Regions from separate parts of the Halomonas sp. N3-2A genome, predicted to be linked through region 3. Evidence: predicted binding sites of a transcription regulator. Region 3 holds the regulator's gene; each other region holds the start of a gene.
What was found. The regulator FliA, encoded in region 3, starts transcription of late flagellar genes. The targets are predictions, from matches to a motif close to CTAAAGTTNNNNNNNNNNCNGCCGATA.
Positions count from the first base shown of each region.

Region 1: a site for FliA is predicted at 2,279-2,305, ahead of CEK60_RS21415 (FliC/FljB family flagellin). Genes of this name have one in related genera too.
Region 2: a site for FliA is predicted at 1,678-1,704, ahead of CEK60_RS10380 (MbtH family protein). Genes of this name have one in related genera too.

Region 1 covers NZ_CP022286.1:4,637,354-4,641,543, reverse strand. The annotation lists gene CEK60_RS21420 (FkbM family methyltransferase) at 1-832, opposite strand, end outside; gene CEK60_RS21415 (FliC/FljB family flagellin) at 1,018-2,205, opposite strand; gene fliD (flagellar filament capping protein FliD) at 2,467-3,858, opposite strand; gene fliD (flagellar filament capping protein FliD) at 4,091-4,190, opposite strand, start outside.
Region 2 covers NZ_CP022286.1:2,212,558-2,216,747, forward strand. The annotation lists gene CEK60_RS10370 (4'-phosphopantetheinyl transferase family protein) at 5-661, opposite strand; gene CEK60_RS10375 (thioesterase II family protein) at 639-1,379, opposite strand; gene CEK60_RS10380 (MbtH family protein) at 1,369-1,614, opposite strand; gene CEK60_RS10385 (FecR/PupR family sigma factor regulator) at 1,842-2,048, opposite strand; gene CEK60_RS10390 (RNA polymerase factor sigma-70) at 2,180-2,707, opposite strand; gene CEK60_RS10395 (inositol monophosphatase family protein) at 2,944-3,741, shown strand; gene ykgO (type B 50S ribosomal protein L36) at 4,157-4,190, opposite strand, start outside.
Region 3 covers NZ_CP022286.1:3,701,872-3,706,061, reverse strand. The annotation lists gene flhF (flagellar biosynthesis protein FlhF) at 1-515, shown strand, start outside; gene CEK60_RS17315 (hypothetical protein) at 512-1,090, shown strand; gene CEK60_RS17310 (flagellar protein FlhE) at 1,158-1,598, shown strand; gene CEK60_RS17305 (RNA polymerase sigma factor FliA) at 1,625-2,326, shown strand; gene CEK60_RS17300 (motility protein A) at 2,366-3,181, shown strand; gene CEK60_RS17295 (OmpA/MotB family protein) at 3,186-3,857, shown strand; gene CEK60_RS17290 (sensor domain-containing diguanylate cyclase) at 3,881-4,190, shown strand, end outside.

The DNA.
Region 1 (4,190 bases), 940 kb from region 3:
TTCCAACAGGATGCCCACGAAAACCATCTGAAATCAATCCAACTCTAAGGCGTTTTTTAGAATTATTGTGACTAGCATAAGAAAGCGTGGTAACACTTGATAAAAATTTACTTTCCCACTGCTTACATAGCGCTGTAATCTCCTCACCTGTCTTATCAGGGTGGTAGTGATATGTAGTAATGATATTGGAAAAAGGGCCCGGCGCATGGGGATTAACTCGATGCGCTTTACCGTAACTTTCAAGTCCTTTATCAAGATCTCCAATAGCATTATAAACATTACCCAGATTATTCCAGGACAAATAATTATTGGGTGCTAATTTTGCAGCTTTTTCAAGCGCATCTCTTGCTCGACCATACTCAAACTTCTGCATCAAAATATTGCCCAATGTGTTAAGCATATCCACATCGTCGGGCATTAACTCGCAGGCTATTTCGGCATGCTGTAGCGCTTCATCAAAACGTGCCTGGGTATAATAGATGTAGCCCATATAGTGTTGTGCTTTAGCATAATTAGGGCGTAACTCGATAGCCGCTTGTAAATACGCCAACCCGCGATCAGGGTCGCCCAATTGATGCGTCATTCGCCCCTGTAGCGCTAGCACTTCGGCATCATTTGGTTGTAAAGAAACTGCGCTATTTAATGCCTCAAGCGCTTCTTGTAGATGCCCTGCTTCTGAGAGTTCTGCACTGAGCTGCTTCCACGCAGAAATATTTTTTGGCTGACGCTCCGTTAGCGCTCTGGCTTTCTTCAATGCTTGCGTTGTTCCTCTCGTATCCAAAGTGCGCTGGCGAGCATTATTTGATGAGCGATAGGGCTTTTTATTCGACATGGTAGAGAACATCCTGAAGGCGGTTAAGCTATACATGACATCATATCTGATGCCCCTTCCCTCCAAAGGTACGAAAAGCGCTGAATATACTTGTTAACTGAGTTCATTCCAGCCGCAAAACAAGACAGGCCTCCATAAAGGAGGCCTGTAGGTAATCCGCAAGTACGGATAAGTAGTACGATGGCTTAGCCCAGCAGTGAAAGTACGTTCTGCGGAATCTGGTTAGCCTGTGCTAGTACAGAGGTACCCGCCTGCTGCAGAATCTGTGCACGGGTCATGTTAGCTACTTCTGTTGCATAGTCAGCATCTTCGATACGTGACCGAGCAGCAGAAAGGTTGGTTTCGTTAGTCTGCAAGTTGGTAATCGCAGAATCAAAGCGGTTCTGAACGGCACCCAAGCCCGAGCGCAGCTCATCGACCTGTTTAAGAGCCGCATCAAGCTTTTCCATCGGGTTAGTGGACGCAGAACTTAGCAGGTCTTTTGCACCCAAGTCTGTGCCAGTAACAGTATAGGCAGCAGTGGTATTACCAGTAGCGACAGCGGCTTCTGAGGGATCAAGTGCCACTTGGAAGGTTACCGCAGTGCCGGAAGTCGCTTCGATGCCCTGTAAACCAAGTGCTTTTGCTTCAGCGTTATTTTGAGCAGTAATGGTAACGTCAACGTACCAATTACCATTATCATCAACTTGAGCAGTTGCAGCACTGTCTACACCGGCGGCACTAACACCTAAGTTTGTAGCCAAATCGGCAGAGAAGTCGTTAACAGTATTGGTGGTTACACCAGTACCCTGACCGTAGGCAGCTTCATAATCTGCAGCGACAGCTGCGCCAAGATTCTCACCCGGGCCGTTTACATTGAAGCTGGTTAAATTTAGTGTGTCAGAAGTGATTTTTTCCAGGACAACGTCGATAGACTCACCGTCGTTGGCACCTACTTGAATAGACAGGCTCTGATCTTCGGACAATACTTTAACGCCGTTAAAGTCAGTCTGTTCTGAAATACGGTCAATCTCGGTAAGACGCTGATTGATTTCGTCCTGGATGGATTGCAAATCATCCTGGCTGTTGGTGCCGTTTTGTGCCTGTACGGTCAACTCACGAACACGCTGCAAGTTATCATTAACCTGGTTCAGGGCGCCTTCAGCAGTCTGTGCAACGGAGATACCATCGTTAGCGTTACGCTGTGCTTGAGACAAACCGGTGATCTGACTGGTCATACGGTTGGCGATGGCTTGGCCAGCTGCGTCGTCTTTAGCGCTGTTGATACGCAGACCAGAGCTCAGACGCTCCATAGACGTGGTCAGGGCATTTTGTGATTTGGACAGGTTGGACTGGCCAATCATGGAGGTAATGTTGGTATTGATCACTGACATGGTGTGATTCTCCTTGCATGAACACTGGCCGGAAGGCCTGCTATTCGGCCACTTTGTGCGCCGTTATTAGAATTAACGGCACGGCGGGGGGAATCTTTAGGGTGATTAGTAAAAAAAGATGTAATGTTTGGTAACTGTAGGGTGAGAGGCTTACTTTTACTAGAGCAACAAATGGGCGGCTTGCGCCGCCCATTGCGGGTGCCTCGCTTCGCTCGTTACACCGCACTACTTATCTGTGGCTACTCAACCGAAGCGTTAAGGTTATTTCTTGCGGCCTAACTGATTATCCAGGGCATCAAACTGCTGGGTGAGGTAGGAACTCATGCTATTCATCTGGGCAATCATCGCATCCAGTTGGCCGAACTGGGTGCGGTAGCGAGAGATGGTGCCTTCAATGGTTTTTTCCATACGCTCGAAACGATCGTCCAAGCTTTTAACACGATTTTCCGCGCCACTAATCGCCAGTTTGACCACCCCGTTATTGCCCAGCATCTGTTCGATAGTGGTGTTTAGCCTACCCGCCATGCCGTCGCCCTCGTTTTCACCGGCAAAAAAGTCATTGAGGGCCTGGGGGTTATTGGCGACCAAGTCATCTAACGTCTCTTCATCGACCTTGAGCTTGCCATCTCGTTGCAGAGTGATGCCTAGCTGGTTAAGGGTCGACAACTCACCGCCTTCTACCCCGCCGGTTAATACACTGCGCAGCCGGGATTCGATGGTACGCACGGTGTTGTCGCCCACTAGCTCGCCAGCGGTTTCGCTATCACCGGTAAAGCGAGTGAGTTTGCCAATGGTGCCTTTTAAGTCATTAAACGCTTTTACAAAGCCATTAATCGCTTCGCGCTGCTTTAGCGTATCGCGCTCAATATTAATGGTGCTGGAAGCTGTTTCGCCGTCCACGATATCAAGCTCAGTAAGATTTAGCGTTACGCCTTGAATCGCGCCTTCAATACTGTTTTCCGCACTACTAATCGCAATGCCATTAACTGTAAGCGCAGCATTTTCCCCTGGGCGCTTTGTTGCCGCACCTTCAGCAAAGGGGCCAGGCACTACGGTGCCACCGGCACCAACAAAACTAAAGTTTTCAATAGAGGCGTCTGCACCGGTCGTTTTAGAACTAAGTTCCAGCCGATAGCCGGTGCCATCGTTGATAATCGTGGCGTTAACACCAGCTTCTTTATCAGCGTTAATGGCATCACGAATATCCGCAAGGCTACTGCCTTCTACGATGTTGATCTCGACGCTCTCGCCATCGCCAAAGGTCAGTTGCAGCGCGGTCGCCCCTTGTAGATCTAGGGCGGCGTCCCGCTCTCCCACGCGGTTTGAGGCCAGCGTGCCAGAGGTGGCCAATTGGCTGACCTCTACCCGGTAGCTGCCCGGCAGCGCATCTGCGGCGGCAGTCGCTTTAATGGCATCGCCACGCACATTGGCGGAAAGGCTTTGGTAGAGCTTGGGGTCGTTGATTTTGGCGACCGCATCTTGAAACGAGTTCAGCGACGTTTGAAGTTGACCGAAAGCAGAAATTTTCGCCTGCTGCTGTTTCTTTTGAAGCGTAATTGGCGCGAGCTTGCCCCGCTCAGCCGCTTGAAGCTGATCAAGCAAACCACTGAGATCAAGGTTAGAACCAACGCCAAGAGAGGTTATCGTCGCCATGCGGGGGTATTCCTCAGTGCAAAAGGCTAAACCATAAGACCCAGGCACGCATGCGCACGCCCGTTTATTTAACAGCACTGCTATCGGCAGAAAAGCGTACAACTTTAGCGCCTTTTCGCGCTTTCGCCGCTTTACATACTTTTTTACTAGAAATGGGAATTTTCTAATGAAAACGCCTGCAGGAAGCAGGCGTTAGCGTAGGCGTTCAACAACCACCCAATTACTTTAGCGACTATTTACGCCCAAGCTGAGCGTCGAGGGCATCAAACTGCTGGGTTAGATAGTCGCTGGTTTGGTCCATCTGGGCAAGCATGCTATCCAACTGGCCGAAC
Region 2 (4,190 bases), 1.5 Mb from region 3:
AGCGTTAGCCTTGGACATAACCCAGGGCTGCCGCATAGCCACACGGCGCTGGCAGCGGCCATGCTTGCAAAGGTGATGAAATGGGAAGCGAGTGCTCAAGGTTGTAGGTGTCTGGCAGCTCTAAAGAAGGGGTGACTGAGAGCGACTGCAAATGATCCGCAATGCCCAGCCCCAAGGCTTTGAGCACCGCCTCTTTAACCACCCAGCGCTCCATAAAGGGCAGTGAGTGGTCGAACCGCTCACTCGGCGATAGCACCAGTCCTTGCAGCGGCGCCAGTTCGGCCTCAGGTCGGCAGCGCTCAATATCGACCCCCACCGCGCCGCCGGGAGCAAGCGCGATCAGGGCGACATGGCCAGAGTGGGAGACATTGAAGATAGGCCCATCAGCGTTTTCCAACGCTGGTTTGCCGTAAGCGTTCTGAGTGAACAGCAACTTTTCTGGCGCTATACCGGTGTGCGCTGATAGCAGTCGCCGAAGAGCCGCGCGAGTCGCCACGGCGCGTACGACATCGGCGTGACAGCGATGCCGCTGGGCGCGCTGCCACTCGGCTCGACTCAGCAACCGATCATCTTCGTCAGCCACCGGGGCGTTCAGATCGAGCGATAAGCGCCAGACTTCAAGCCCCTCAGGAGCCCCTTCAGCTAACTGCAGGCGCTGCATAAAGCACCTCCTCTAGCCGTAGGGTCAGCGCCTGCTTGATGGCTGCCAACACCTGCCTTTCCTGCTGGCGAATAAAGAAGTGTCCTCCCTCGAACCAGTTCAACGAGAACGCACCGCCTGCTTCGCGCTGCCACGCTTCCAAGCGCACCTTCTCGATCTCATCATCGAAGCCCGCCAAAGCCTTTACCGGGTAGTCGAATGGCGTCCCGCTGCGATGACGAAAACTACGGCAGAGACGATAGTCCGCCGCTAACACATCGAGAGTGAGGCGCAACAGCTCCGGGCTTTCGAATACCTCCTCTGGCGTGCCGCCCTGTTGGCGAAGATCCGCAATTAGGGCCTTATCGTTATCAAGACCCGCCAAGCGATCTGAATCACGCATTGAGGGCGCTGCACTCCCCGAGGCGAATAGCTTTCGTGGCTGAGGGCGCCCCACATCGCGCAAGCGTGCCGCCATGCCATAGGCCAGCAGCGCCCCCATGCTGTGACCGAACAAGGCAAAGTCGCCGCGCATTCGCGTTGCTTGCTCTTCACACAGCCGCACCACCTGGGTCTCGAAGTCATCGATAAGCGGCTCGCCCAGGCGCTCGCCACGTCCAGGTAGTTCAACAGGATGCACCTCGATCCAGGCGGGCAACTGACGCTTCCAGCGCAGATACATAGTGGCACTGGCACCAGCACAGGGCAGACAGAGCAGCTTTAAGCGCTTAACCTGCATTCACCTGCTCCGCCTCGCTATTAGCTTGTTCATCCATCCACTGACGCAGCGACAGCGGGCGCATATCGGTCCAAGTCTTTTCGACGTAATCGAGGCAGGTTGGCTTATCGCCAAGTACACCCGTATCTGTCCAGCCCGCAGGAATCGCCTTCCACTCGGGCCACAGGGAATACTGCTCTTCGTGGTTGACTAATACGCGGAAGACACCATCTTCACGATCAAAACAGCTTGTCATGGAACTAACCTCACCGTTGTCTAAGAAATGAGAAAATAAACACAATTGCTTCTCATTACATAATGACGAGTGAGGTATATAGAAATTTAATGCTGGGGAGAAAGAAAGTAGGAAAAATACGCGTGAGGGCAAACGGCTCTAGTGCTTAAAAACATGAAAGCCGTTAAACCATCAAGGAAGAAAACCAGGGGGGAACAAAAAAAGAATGGGCAAAAAGCGATGATTTGTCAGTTGCGCTCATCACTGCGGGGGATCATCCCCGTTAGCAGCCATAGCTGTTCGGCTTCATGAAATACCCTGCGATGCTGAGAAGAAGCCGCTAGCCACGCATGGAACGCCTCGCGATCAGCATCACTCAACGACTCTTCATGCTCGCGCATCAGCCAATCTAGCGCCACTTGCCAAACGGCATCATCGCCGCTGTCGTTATCCATCGTTACAGTCAAACCTCGCTACTGTTGCCTACCATCGACCAACTGACTCGGTAAGCGCCTAGGGTTTCAACGCTATCGTTGTTCGTTGACAGTGTAACAAAGCGACCACAAAGAAGGGACGGAACGTAGGCTTACCGATCTGGCAACGTCTGACCTTGAAGCGACTGGCGGCAATGAGTCAGTGCATCGCGAATCATAAAGTTAACTAACGTGGTGGAAATACCTAATAAGTGGGCCACTTCCCGCTGCGTATGGCTCCCCGACCGGTAGAGCTCAAAAGCGCGCCGCGTACGCTCAGGTAGCTCGTCCAACGCGTCCACCACCTGAGCCAAGGCCTGACGATCAATCGCGATCACCTCTGGAGAGTGTGACGCATAAGAGGCAGCCTCCCCCTCCTCTTCTTTGGCAAACAGCGTTGACTCAAATGCCGAACGGCGGCAACGGTCAATGGCGAGGTTGCGCACCACACGTGACACGTAGGAGATGGGCTGCTTCACCTCAAAAAGCGTGGTTGCTTCTGAAATTTTTAGATAAGCATCCTGCACAACATCATCGGCTTGATCAGCATTTCCCAAGACTCTTGCGGCGACACAGCAGAGCCGGGGCCGCTGATTAACGAAGATATCTTCTAACTCAGCGCTCCAGGTCTGGGTATCCACTGATTGGCCTCCTGCCTTAACTAACACCACAAAATAAATAACAATAATTATTATTTGCGTTAACGAGCAGTAAAGTCAATCAGAGAGGCCTAATCCTCTTTTCATAACGATATGCTTGTACTAAACAACTGATCTACCAAACCAAAAACGTCTACTGTCATCGCCACGTCATGGATGGTTAGTTACCTTTACCAAATGATTTGATAACAGCCATACAAGCCCCCAGGAGAAACGACATGCTTGAGAGCGAAAACAGCTTGCTGGAAACAGTTAAGCAAGCAGCCTATGAGGCTGGCGCGCTGTTGCGTGAGGGGTATTCGCAAAAGGGGCGAATTGCATTTGAGCAAAAGGGAACATCTGACTTCGTTAGCTACTACGATACGGCAGCCGAAAGTATCATTATCGACTGCATCAGCAGCGCTTTTCCCGATATCGCTTTCCTTGGCGAAGAAAGTGGCCTGACGCCCACCGATAGCGACTATACCGTGATCATTGACCCCCTTGATGGCACCAGCAATTTTCTACATGGCGTGCCTCACTTCTCGGTGTCTATTGCGGTCACCAAAGGCGATGCGCTGATCATCGGTGTTGTCTATCAACCACTGCTTGATGAAATGCTCTGGGCAGGCCAAGGCACAGGCGCCTTTCTCAATGATCGCCCATTAACAACACCAGCCCCTCGCCCGCTGACCGAGATGCTGGTGAGCACTTGCCTGCCTTACCATGCCAAAGGCGACTGCACGACAGCGCTAAATCAACTTGCTGCCCTAATGCCCCAGGTGGCGGGTATCCGCAGCCCTGGTTCAGCGGCACTTGAGATCGCTTATCTCAGCCTAGGTCGGTTTGATGCTTTTTGGTCGCAAGGCGCCGCGCTCGACTTCTGGGATATCGCTGCCGGTATTGTGATAGCTCGGGAAGCTGGATACACCGTCACGGATATCTCTGGTGAGGAAAATCCTGTTCAATGGAACAGCCTAATTGCTGCGCACCCCGAACAGCATAGCCAACTGCTAACATGTTTAAGCTCTTGCTAACAAAAGATCCGCTCCACCCCTAATGCAAGTCAGTTAAGCCGACCGGCATTATCTGATGGGCTGGTTTTTTTGTTTAATAAGTGCCTGACGATGACTCCACCCCAGCCCTCCGAGCCGCCCTCGTCACTCCTGCAGGCCCTACCACTTTGTCATTCCCGCAGGCCCTTAGCGGGAATCCATGTTGACCTGGGGTTTGCGCTGCTGCAGGTCAAGGTCAAGGTGGATTCCCGATAACCCCACTCGGGAATGACGGTGCGGTGACTCAGGAATGACGGCGCTGTGGCCGCTTTGCTATATGGAGCTAGGGGATAATGCTAGTCAGCCTTAACTGACTGATATTACGCACCATCCCTGAGTTCAAACGCCGTATTGAGCGTTGATAAAAATAAGCCGCTGGACCTGGGGTATGCCCTGCTTATTTTTTATGCTTTCCTCCCTGGCGCGCTTTG
Region 3 (4,190 bases):
GCCCGCTCACACATCACACTGATCTACGTTTTCGTGGTCAAACGGTGCAGCTATGGCACACCCATATTGCTGTCGAGGACGCCGCTGGTACTCCGCTGTTGGCATGGGTTGGTGAAGTTCGCGATCCAGAAAATGGCAAACGCATCGCGCGTCGCTACTGGTTAACGCCTGCCCGATTAGGTGCGGATGTGCGTTCGCTTCTAGTTATCCAGTTGCAAAGCGAAGGGGTGTCTAGCCTAACCAAGCGCGCTTGGCAGCAGTTGAAAGATGCGGATGATGGCGAAGTAAGCTCGGAGGTTCGCTTATTGATGGCCAGCGGTGTCGCTGCTGCAGCGGGACACTTAGATATCGCCAATGATGACGCTGCGATAGCACTGCGCTCCGATTTGTTAAGGTTGTTGGGCACCACGCGTAAGCGGCGCGACACAGCGATGCTAGATGCGCTTGTTCACGCGTTTATGGCCCGTGACGCCATTCGCCAACTCAGCAGCGTTAGCCGTGAGGGGCTGGCATGAGCGCCCCGGATCAGGCAGCGGGCCTGCGCAAGTGGGCAGATTTACAGCGCCAGCAGCGCCAAGCAGAGTCAGTTGAGAGTGATCCCACGGGAGACGAACTTGCAGCTGAACCACTGACCGCTATGACCGATTCTTTAACGGTGCCGCCAACTGCTGCCCAAGCGCAAACCAGCGCATCGCCCTCGGTGCCGCAGAAGCCGCTTATCGTGATCGGTATGCCTAACGGTGGCGATCAGCAGGTGGCAAGAGTAAAAGGGCGCCTAGCCCAATGGTCAGTGCTGGGGCGACGTTGGGCTGGCGACCCGGATGATTGGGATATTCACATCGTCAATGCGGATGCCGCTAATCTTAGCCAACTGAAAGCGCGCTTTCCGCGTTGGGCACTATGGATTAATAGCGATGCCGATGCTTTCGCCCAGATGTACCGCTCGTTGCGGCAAATGCAGGAAAACGGTGGCCCTAGGCAGCTGTTAGCGCTGCACGAGCCAGATTTGCCGCGCCGAGGTCTACTCGATAACCTGCGCGAAGCAGCCAGCTATTACTTGGATATAGAGCTTTTACTGCTGGCGCGATGACAGCTAGCCTGACGCTATGTAGCCGTGCTTTAACAGCGGCTATCAAGCGCCCCGATAAGGAATAACAATGTCGATGCTCGCTGACTTCAAGGTCGATACCTGCAAAGCTGACAGGCTGCTCAAAAGGGTGTTGATGGTGGCGCTAAGCGTCATCACCATGAGTGCTTATGCCGCGACGGGCAGTTGGAGTAGTGAGGTGCCCAGCGTACTGGTCGCGATGAGTGACCGAGCTGTCAGCAGCCAGCCCATTCAGCCGCCAGCAGGGGCGCAGGTAGAGCATGCTGCGATAGAGCGTATTCATTGGCGTTTTCAAATGCCGGTTAATGCGCCGGTTAATGCGTGGCTATGCCACCCTGAGCAGTGTGTTCCTTTAACTGCTATGCGAGGTTCAACCACTGCGTTAGCCGGAAAACAGGTCAGTGGGCCGCTGCACTTTCGTTTTGCGTTGACGCCGGGCCAGCGCCCGGTACGGGTGCAGGAACTGCAAGTGATTGTGAATTACCAGTGAACAGAGTTCAGCCGTGAGGCACGAGGATGTATACAGCACAAGGCAGGATTAAACAGAGCGAGCTGTTAACCCAATACATGCCACTGGTAAGACGTCAGGCCTTAACGCTGCAGGTAAGACTACCCGCAAGTATTGAGTTGGATGATCTTATTCAAGCTGGCATGGTGGGCTTATTAGAAGCGCTAGGGCGTTTTGATGCGACCCAGGGAGCAACGTTCGCCACGTTTGCAAGTCAGCGTATTCGCGGTGCCATGATGGATGAGCTGCGCACACGTGACTGGTTGCCGCGTAGTGTACGCCGCTCTGCCAGAGCCGTGGATGATGCGGTGCGTCGCCTTGAACAGCAGTTAGGGCGCCCGCCGGAAGAGGGTGAGATCGCGCGTGACCTGGATATGCCGCTTAGTGAGTATCAGCAATTGCTCAATGATACGAACAGTGGCCAGTTGCTGCCCTTCGAAGAACTGGTGGCCGAAGGGGCCGAGTCCGCAACGGAGGAAGCCACTAACCTGCCCTTCGATCAGTTGTTAGATAAACAGCAACGCCAGTCGTTAATTGACGCGATTGACGCCTTACCTGAGCGTGAAAAGCTACTGATGGCGTTGTATTACCAAGAAGAGCTGAACCTTAAAGAAGTCGGGGCGGTGCTGGGTGTGACCGAATCCCGAGTCTCCCAGCTTCACAGCCAAGCGATTAGCAGGCTTCGCGCTCGCTTATATGACACCACCTAACGCCACTATTAATCACGACTAACCGGCGAGGAGCCGTTGATGAACCCATCTACGCTGATCGGTATTTTTGCCAGCATGCTGTTGCTGGTAAGCGTGCTGTTTTTTACTGCAGAGTCGCCAGAAAGCTTTATTAACTTGCCGGGGCTAGCCATTGTGGTAACGGGCACCTTGGCGGCTACCTTCATTAGTTATCCGCTGAAAGAAGTGCTACGCGTGGTGCGCCTGGTGGGATTGGTGTTTCGGCGTGAAAATACCTATGTGCGTGATGATATCAACGAACTGGTTTCCATGGCGCGCTTGTGGTTTAAAGGCGATGTCAGGGCGGTTGAGAAGGAGCTAGAGCACACTCGTAACCCCTTTTTGCGCACCGGGATTCAACTGGTGATTGCTAACACGAAAGAGGACGAAATTTTCGATATGCTGCGCTGGCGCATCGCACGATTAAAAGCACGGGAGCATGCTGAGGCGCAGATATTTCGTACCATGGCCACCTACGCGCCCGCGTTTGGCATGATCGGTACTTTGGTGGGCTTGGTCAATATGCTGGAAGTGATGGATGCAGGCGATCTTGACGTTATTGGCCCGCGCATGGCTGTGGCTCTGCTGACAACGTTCTACGGTATTCTGCTCGCCAACTTGGTGTTCAAACCGATTGCCGTCAAGCTGGAGCGGCGCACGGAAGAACGCCTTATCACCATGAACATGGTGCTGGAAGGCATTTCGTTAATTACCAAACGGCGGCTGCCTTCTTTTATTGAAGAAACGCTCAATTCCTTCGTTGCTAACTATCATGACGAGATCCGCGATGCCGCTGTAAAACCGCGGCCAACGGTTAGTTCTGCGGCAAAAGGGTAGCGCCATGCTAGATCGTGATTCACGGCACGCGTTGGAATTGCCCACTGTGCCGGGGGAGGGCGATGAAGGGTGGCTAACGAGCTATTTAGACGTATTAACGCTGTTAATCACGCTGTTTGTCTTACTGCTTGCGTTGACGCCGCCGGGGGGAGGGGAAGCCTTTGACCGCGATAGAATGCATTCTGTAAGTGCTATCACCTCGCTTCCGTTGGCCAGCTTAGCAACCGGTATCCATCCTCGGCAAAGCGGGCTCAAGCCGCGAATGACTGAGCTTAATATCCCCGGGGTTAGTGTCTCTCAAGGTGAAGAAGGTGTTACGCTGCGCATCGACGACAGCTTGCTTTTCCCTAGCGGTGATGCCGTACTAACGCCCCAGGGGCAAGATGTGTTAGAAAGCCTTCTGGCAGTGTTAGCATCCTTTGAGGGGCAAATTTCAGTAGAAGGGCATACGGATAATGTTCCCATTGCTACCTCTCGCTTCCCCTCAAATTGGGATCTCTCGGTAGGGCGCGCCATTGCGGTGGTCCAGTATCTTGAGCGCCAGGGAGTTGCTATTTCACGTATGCGGGCAGTCGGTTACGCCGATACCCAACCCATGGAAAGTAACGCAACACCGGAAGGTAGATCCGCCAACCGGCGCGTTGAACTGTTGCTAAGGCAGCAGACTGAGGGGTAAAGAGATTTCTTGAGGCCATCTCTGTGTCGAAGCATCACTCGCTACTACAGTCGTTCGGTGCATTACTGGTGCTCGATGCTGACTGTCGGCGCATACAGGCATTTAGTAGCAACTTTGTTGAATTGCTGAGAGTAAGCCTTCCTGAAGGGCGTCTCGCAACGCTCTCCAGCGTTCTAGGCAAGCGCTTAAGCCAGCGCGTACGCTATGAGCTCCAAGGTCAGCAGCGTTTGCCGGGGCCTCTCACCTTTAAGTGTCCCGCTCGATCAAACCGTTTCCAGTTACATGCTTACCGTGCCGGTGCGCATGTGTTAGTTGAGATAGAACCCCTTCATT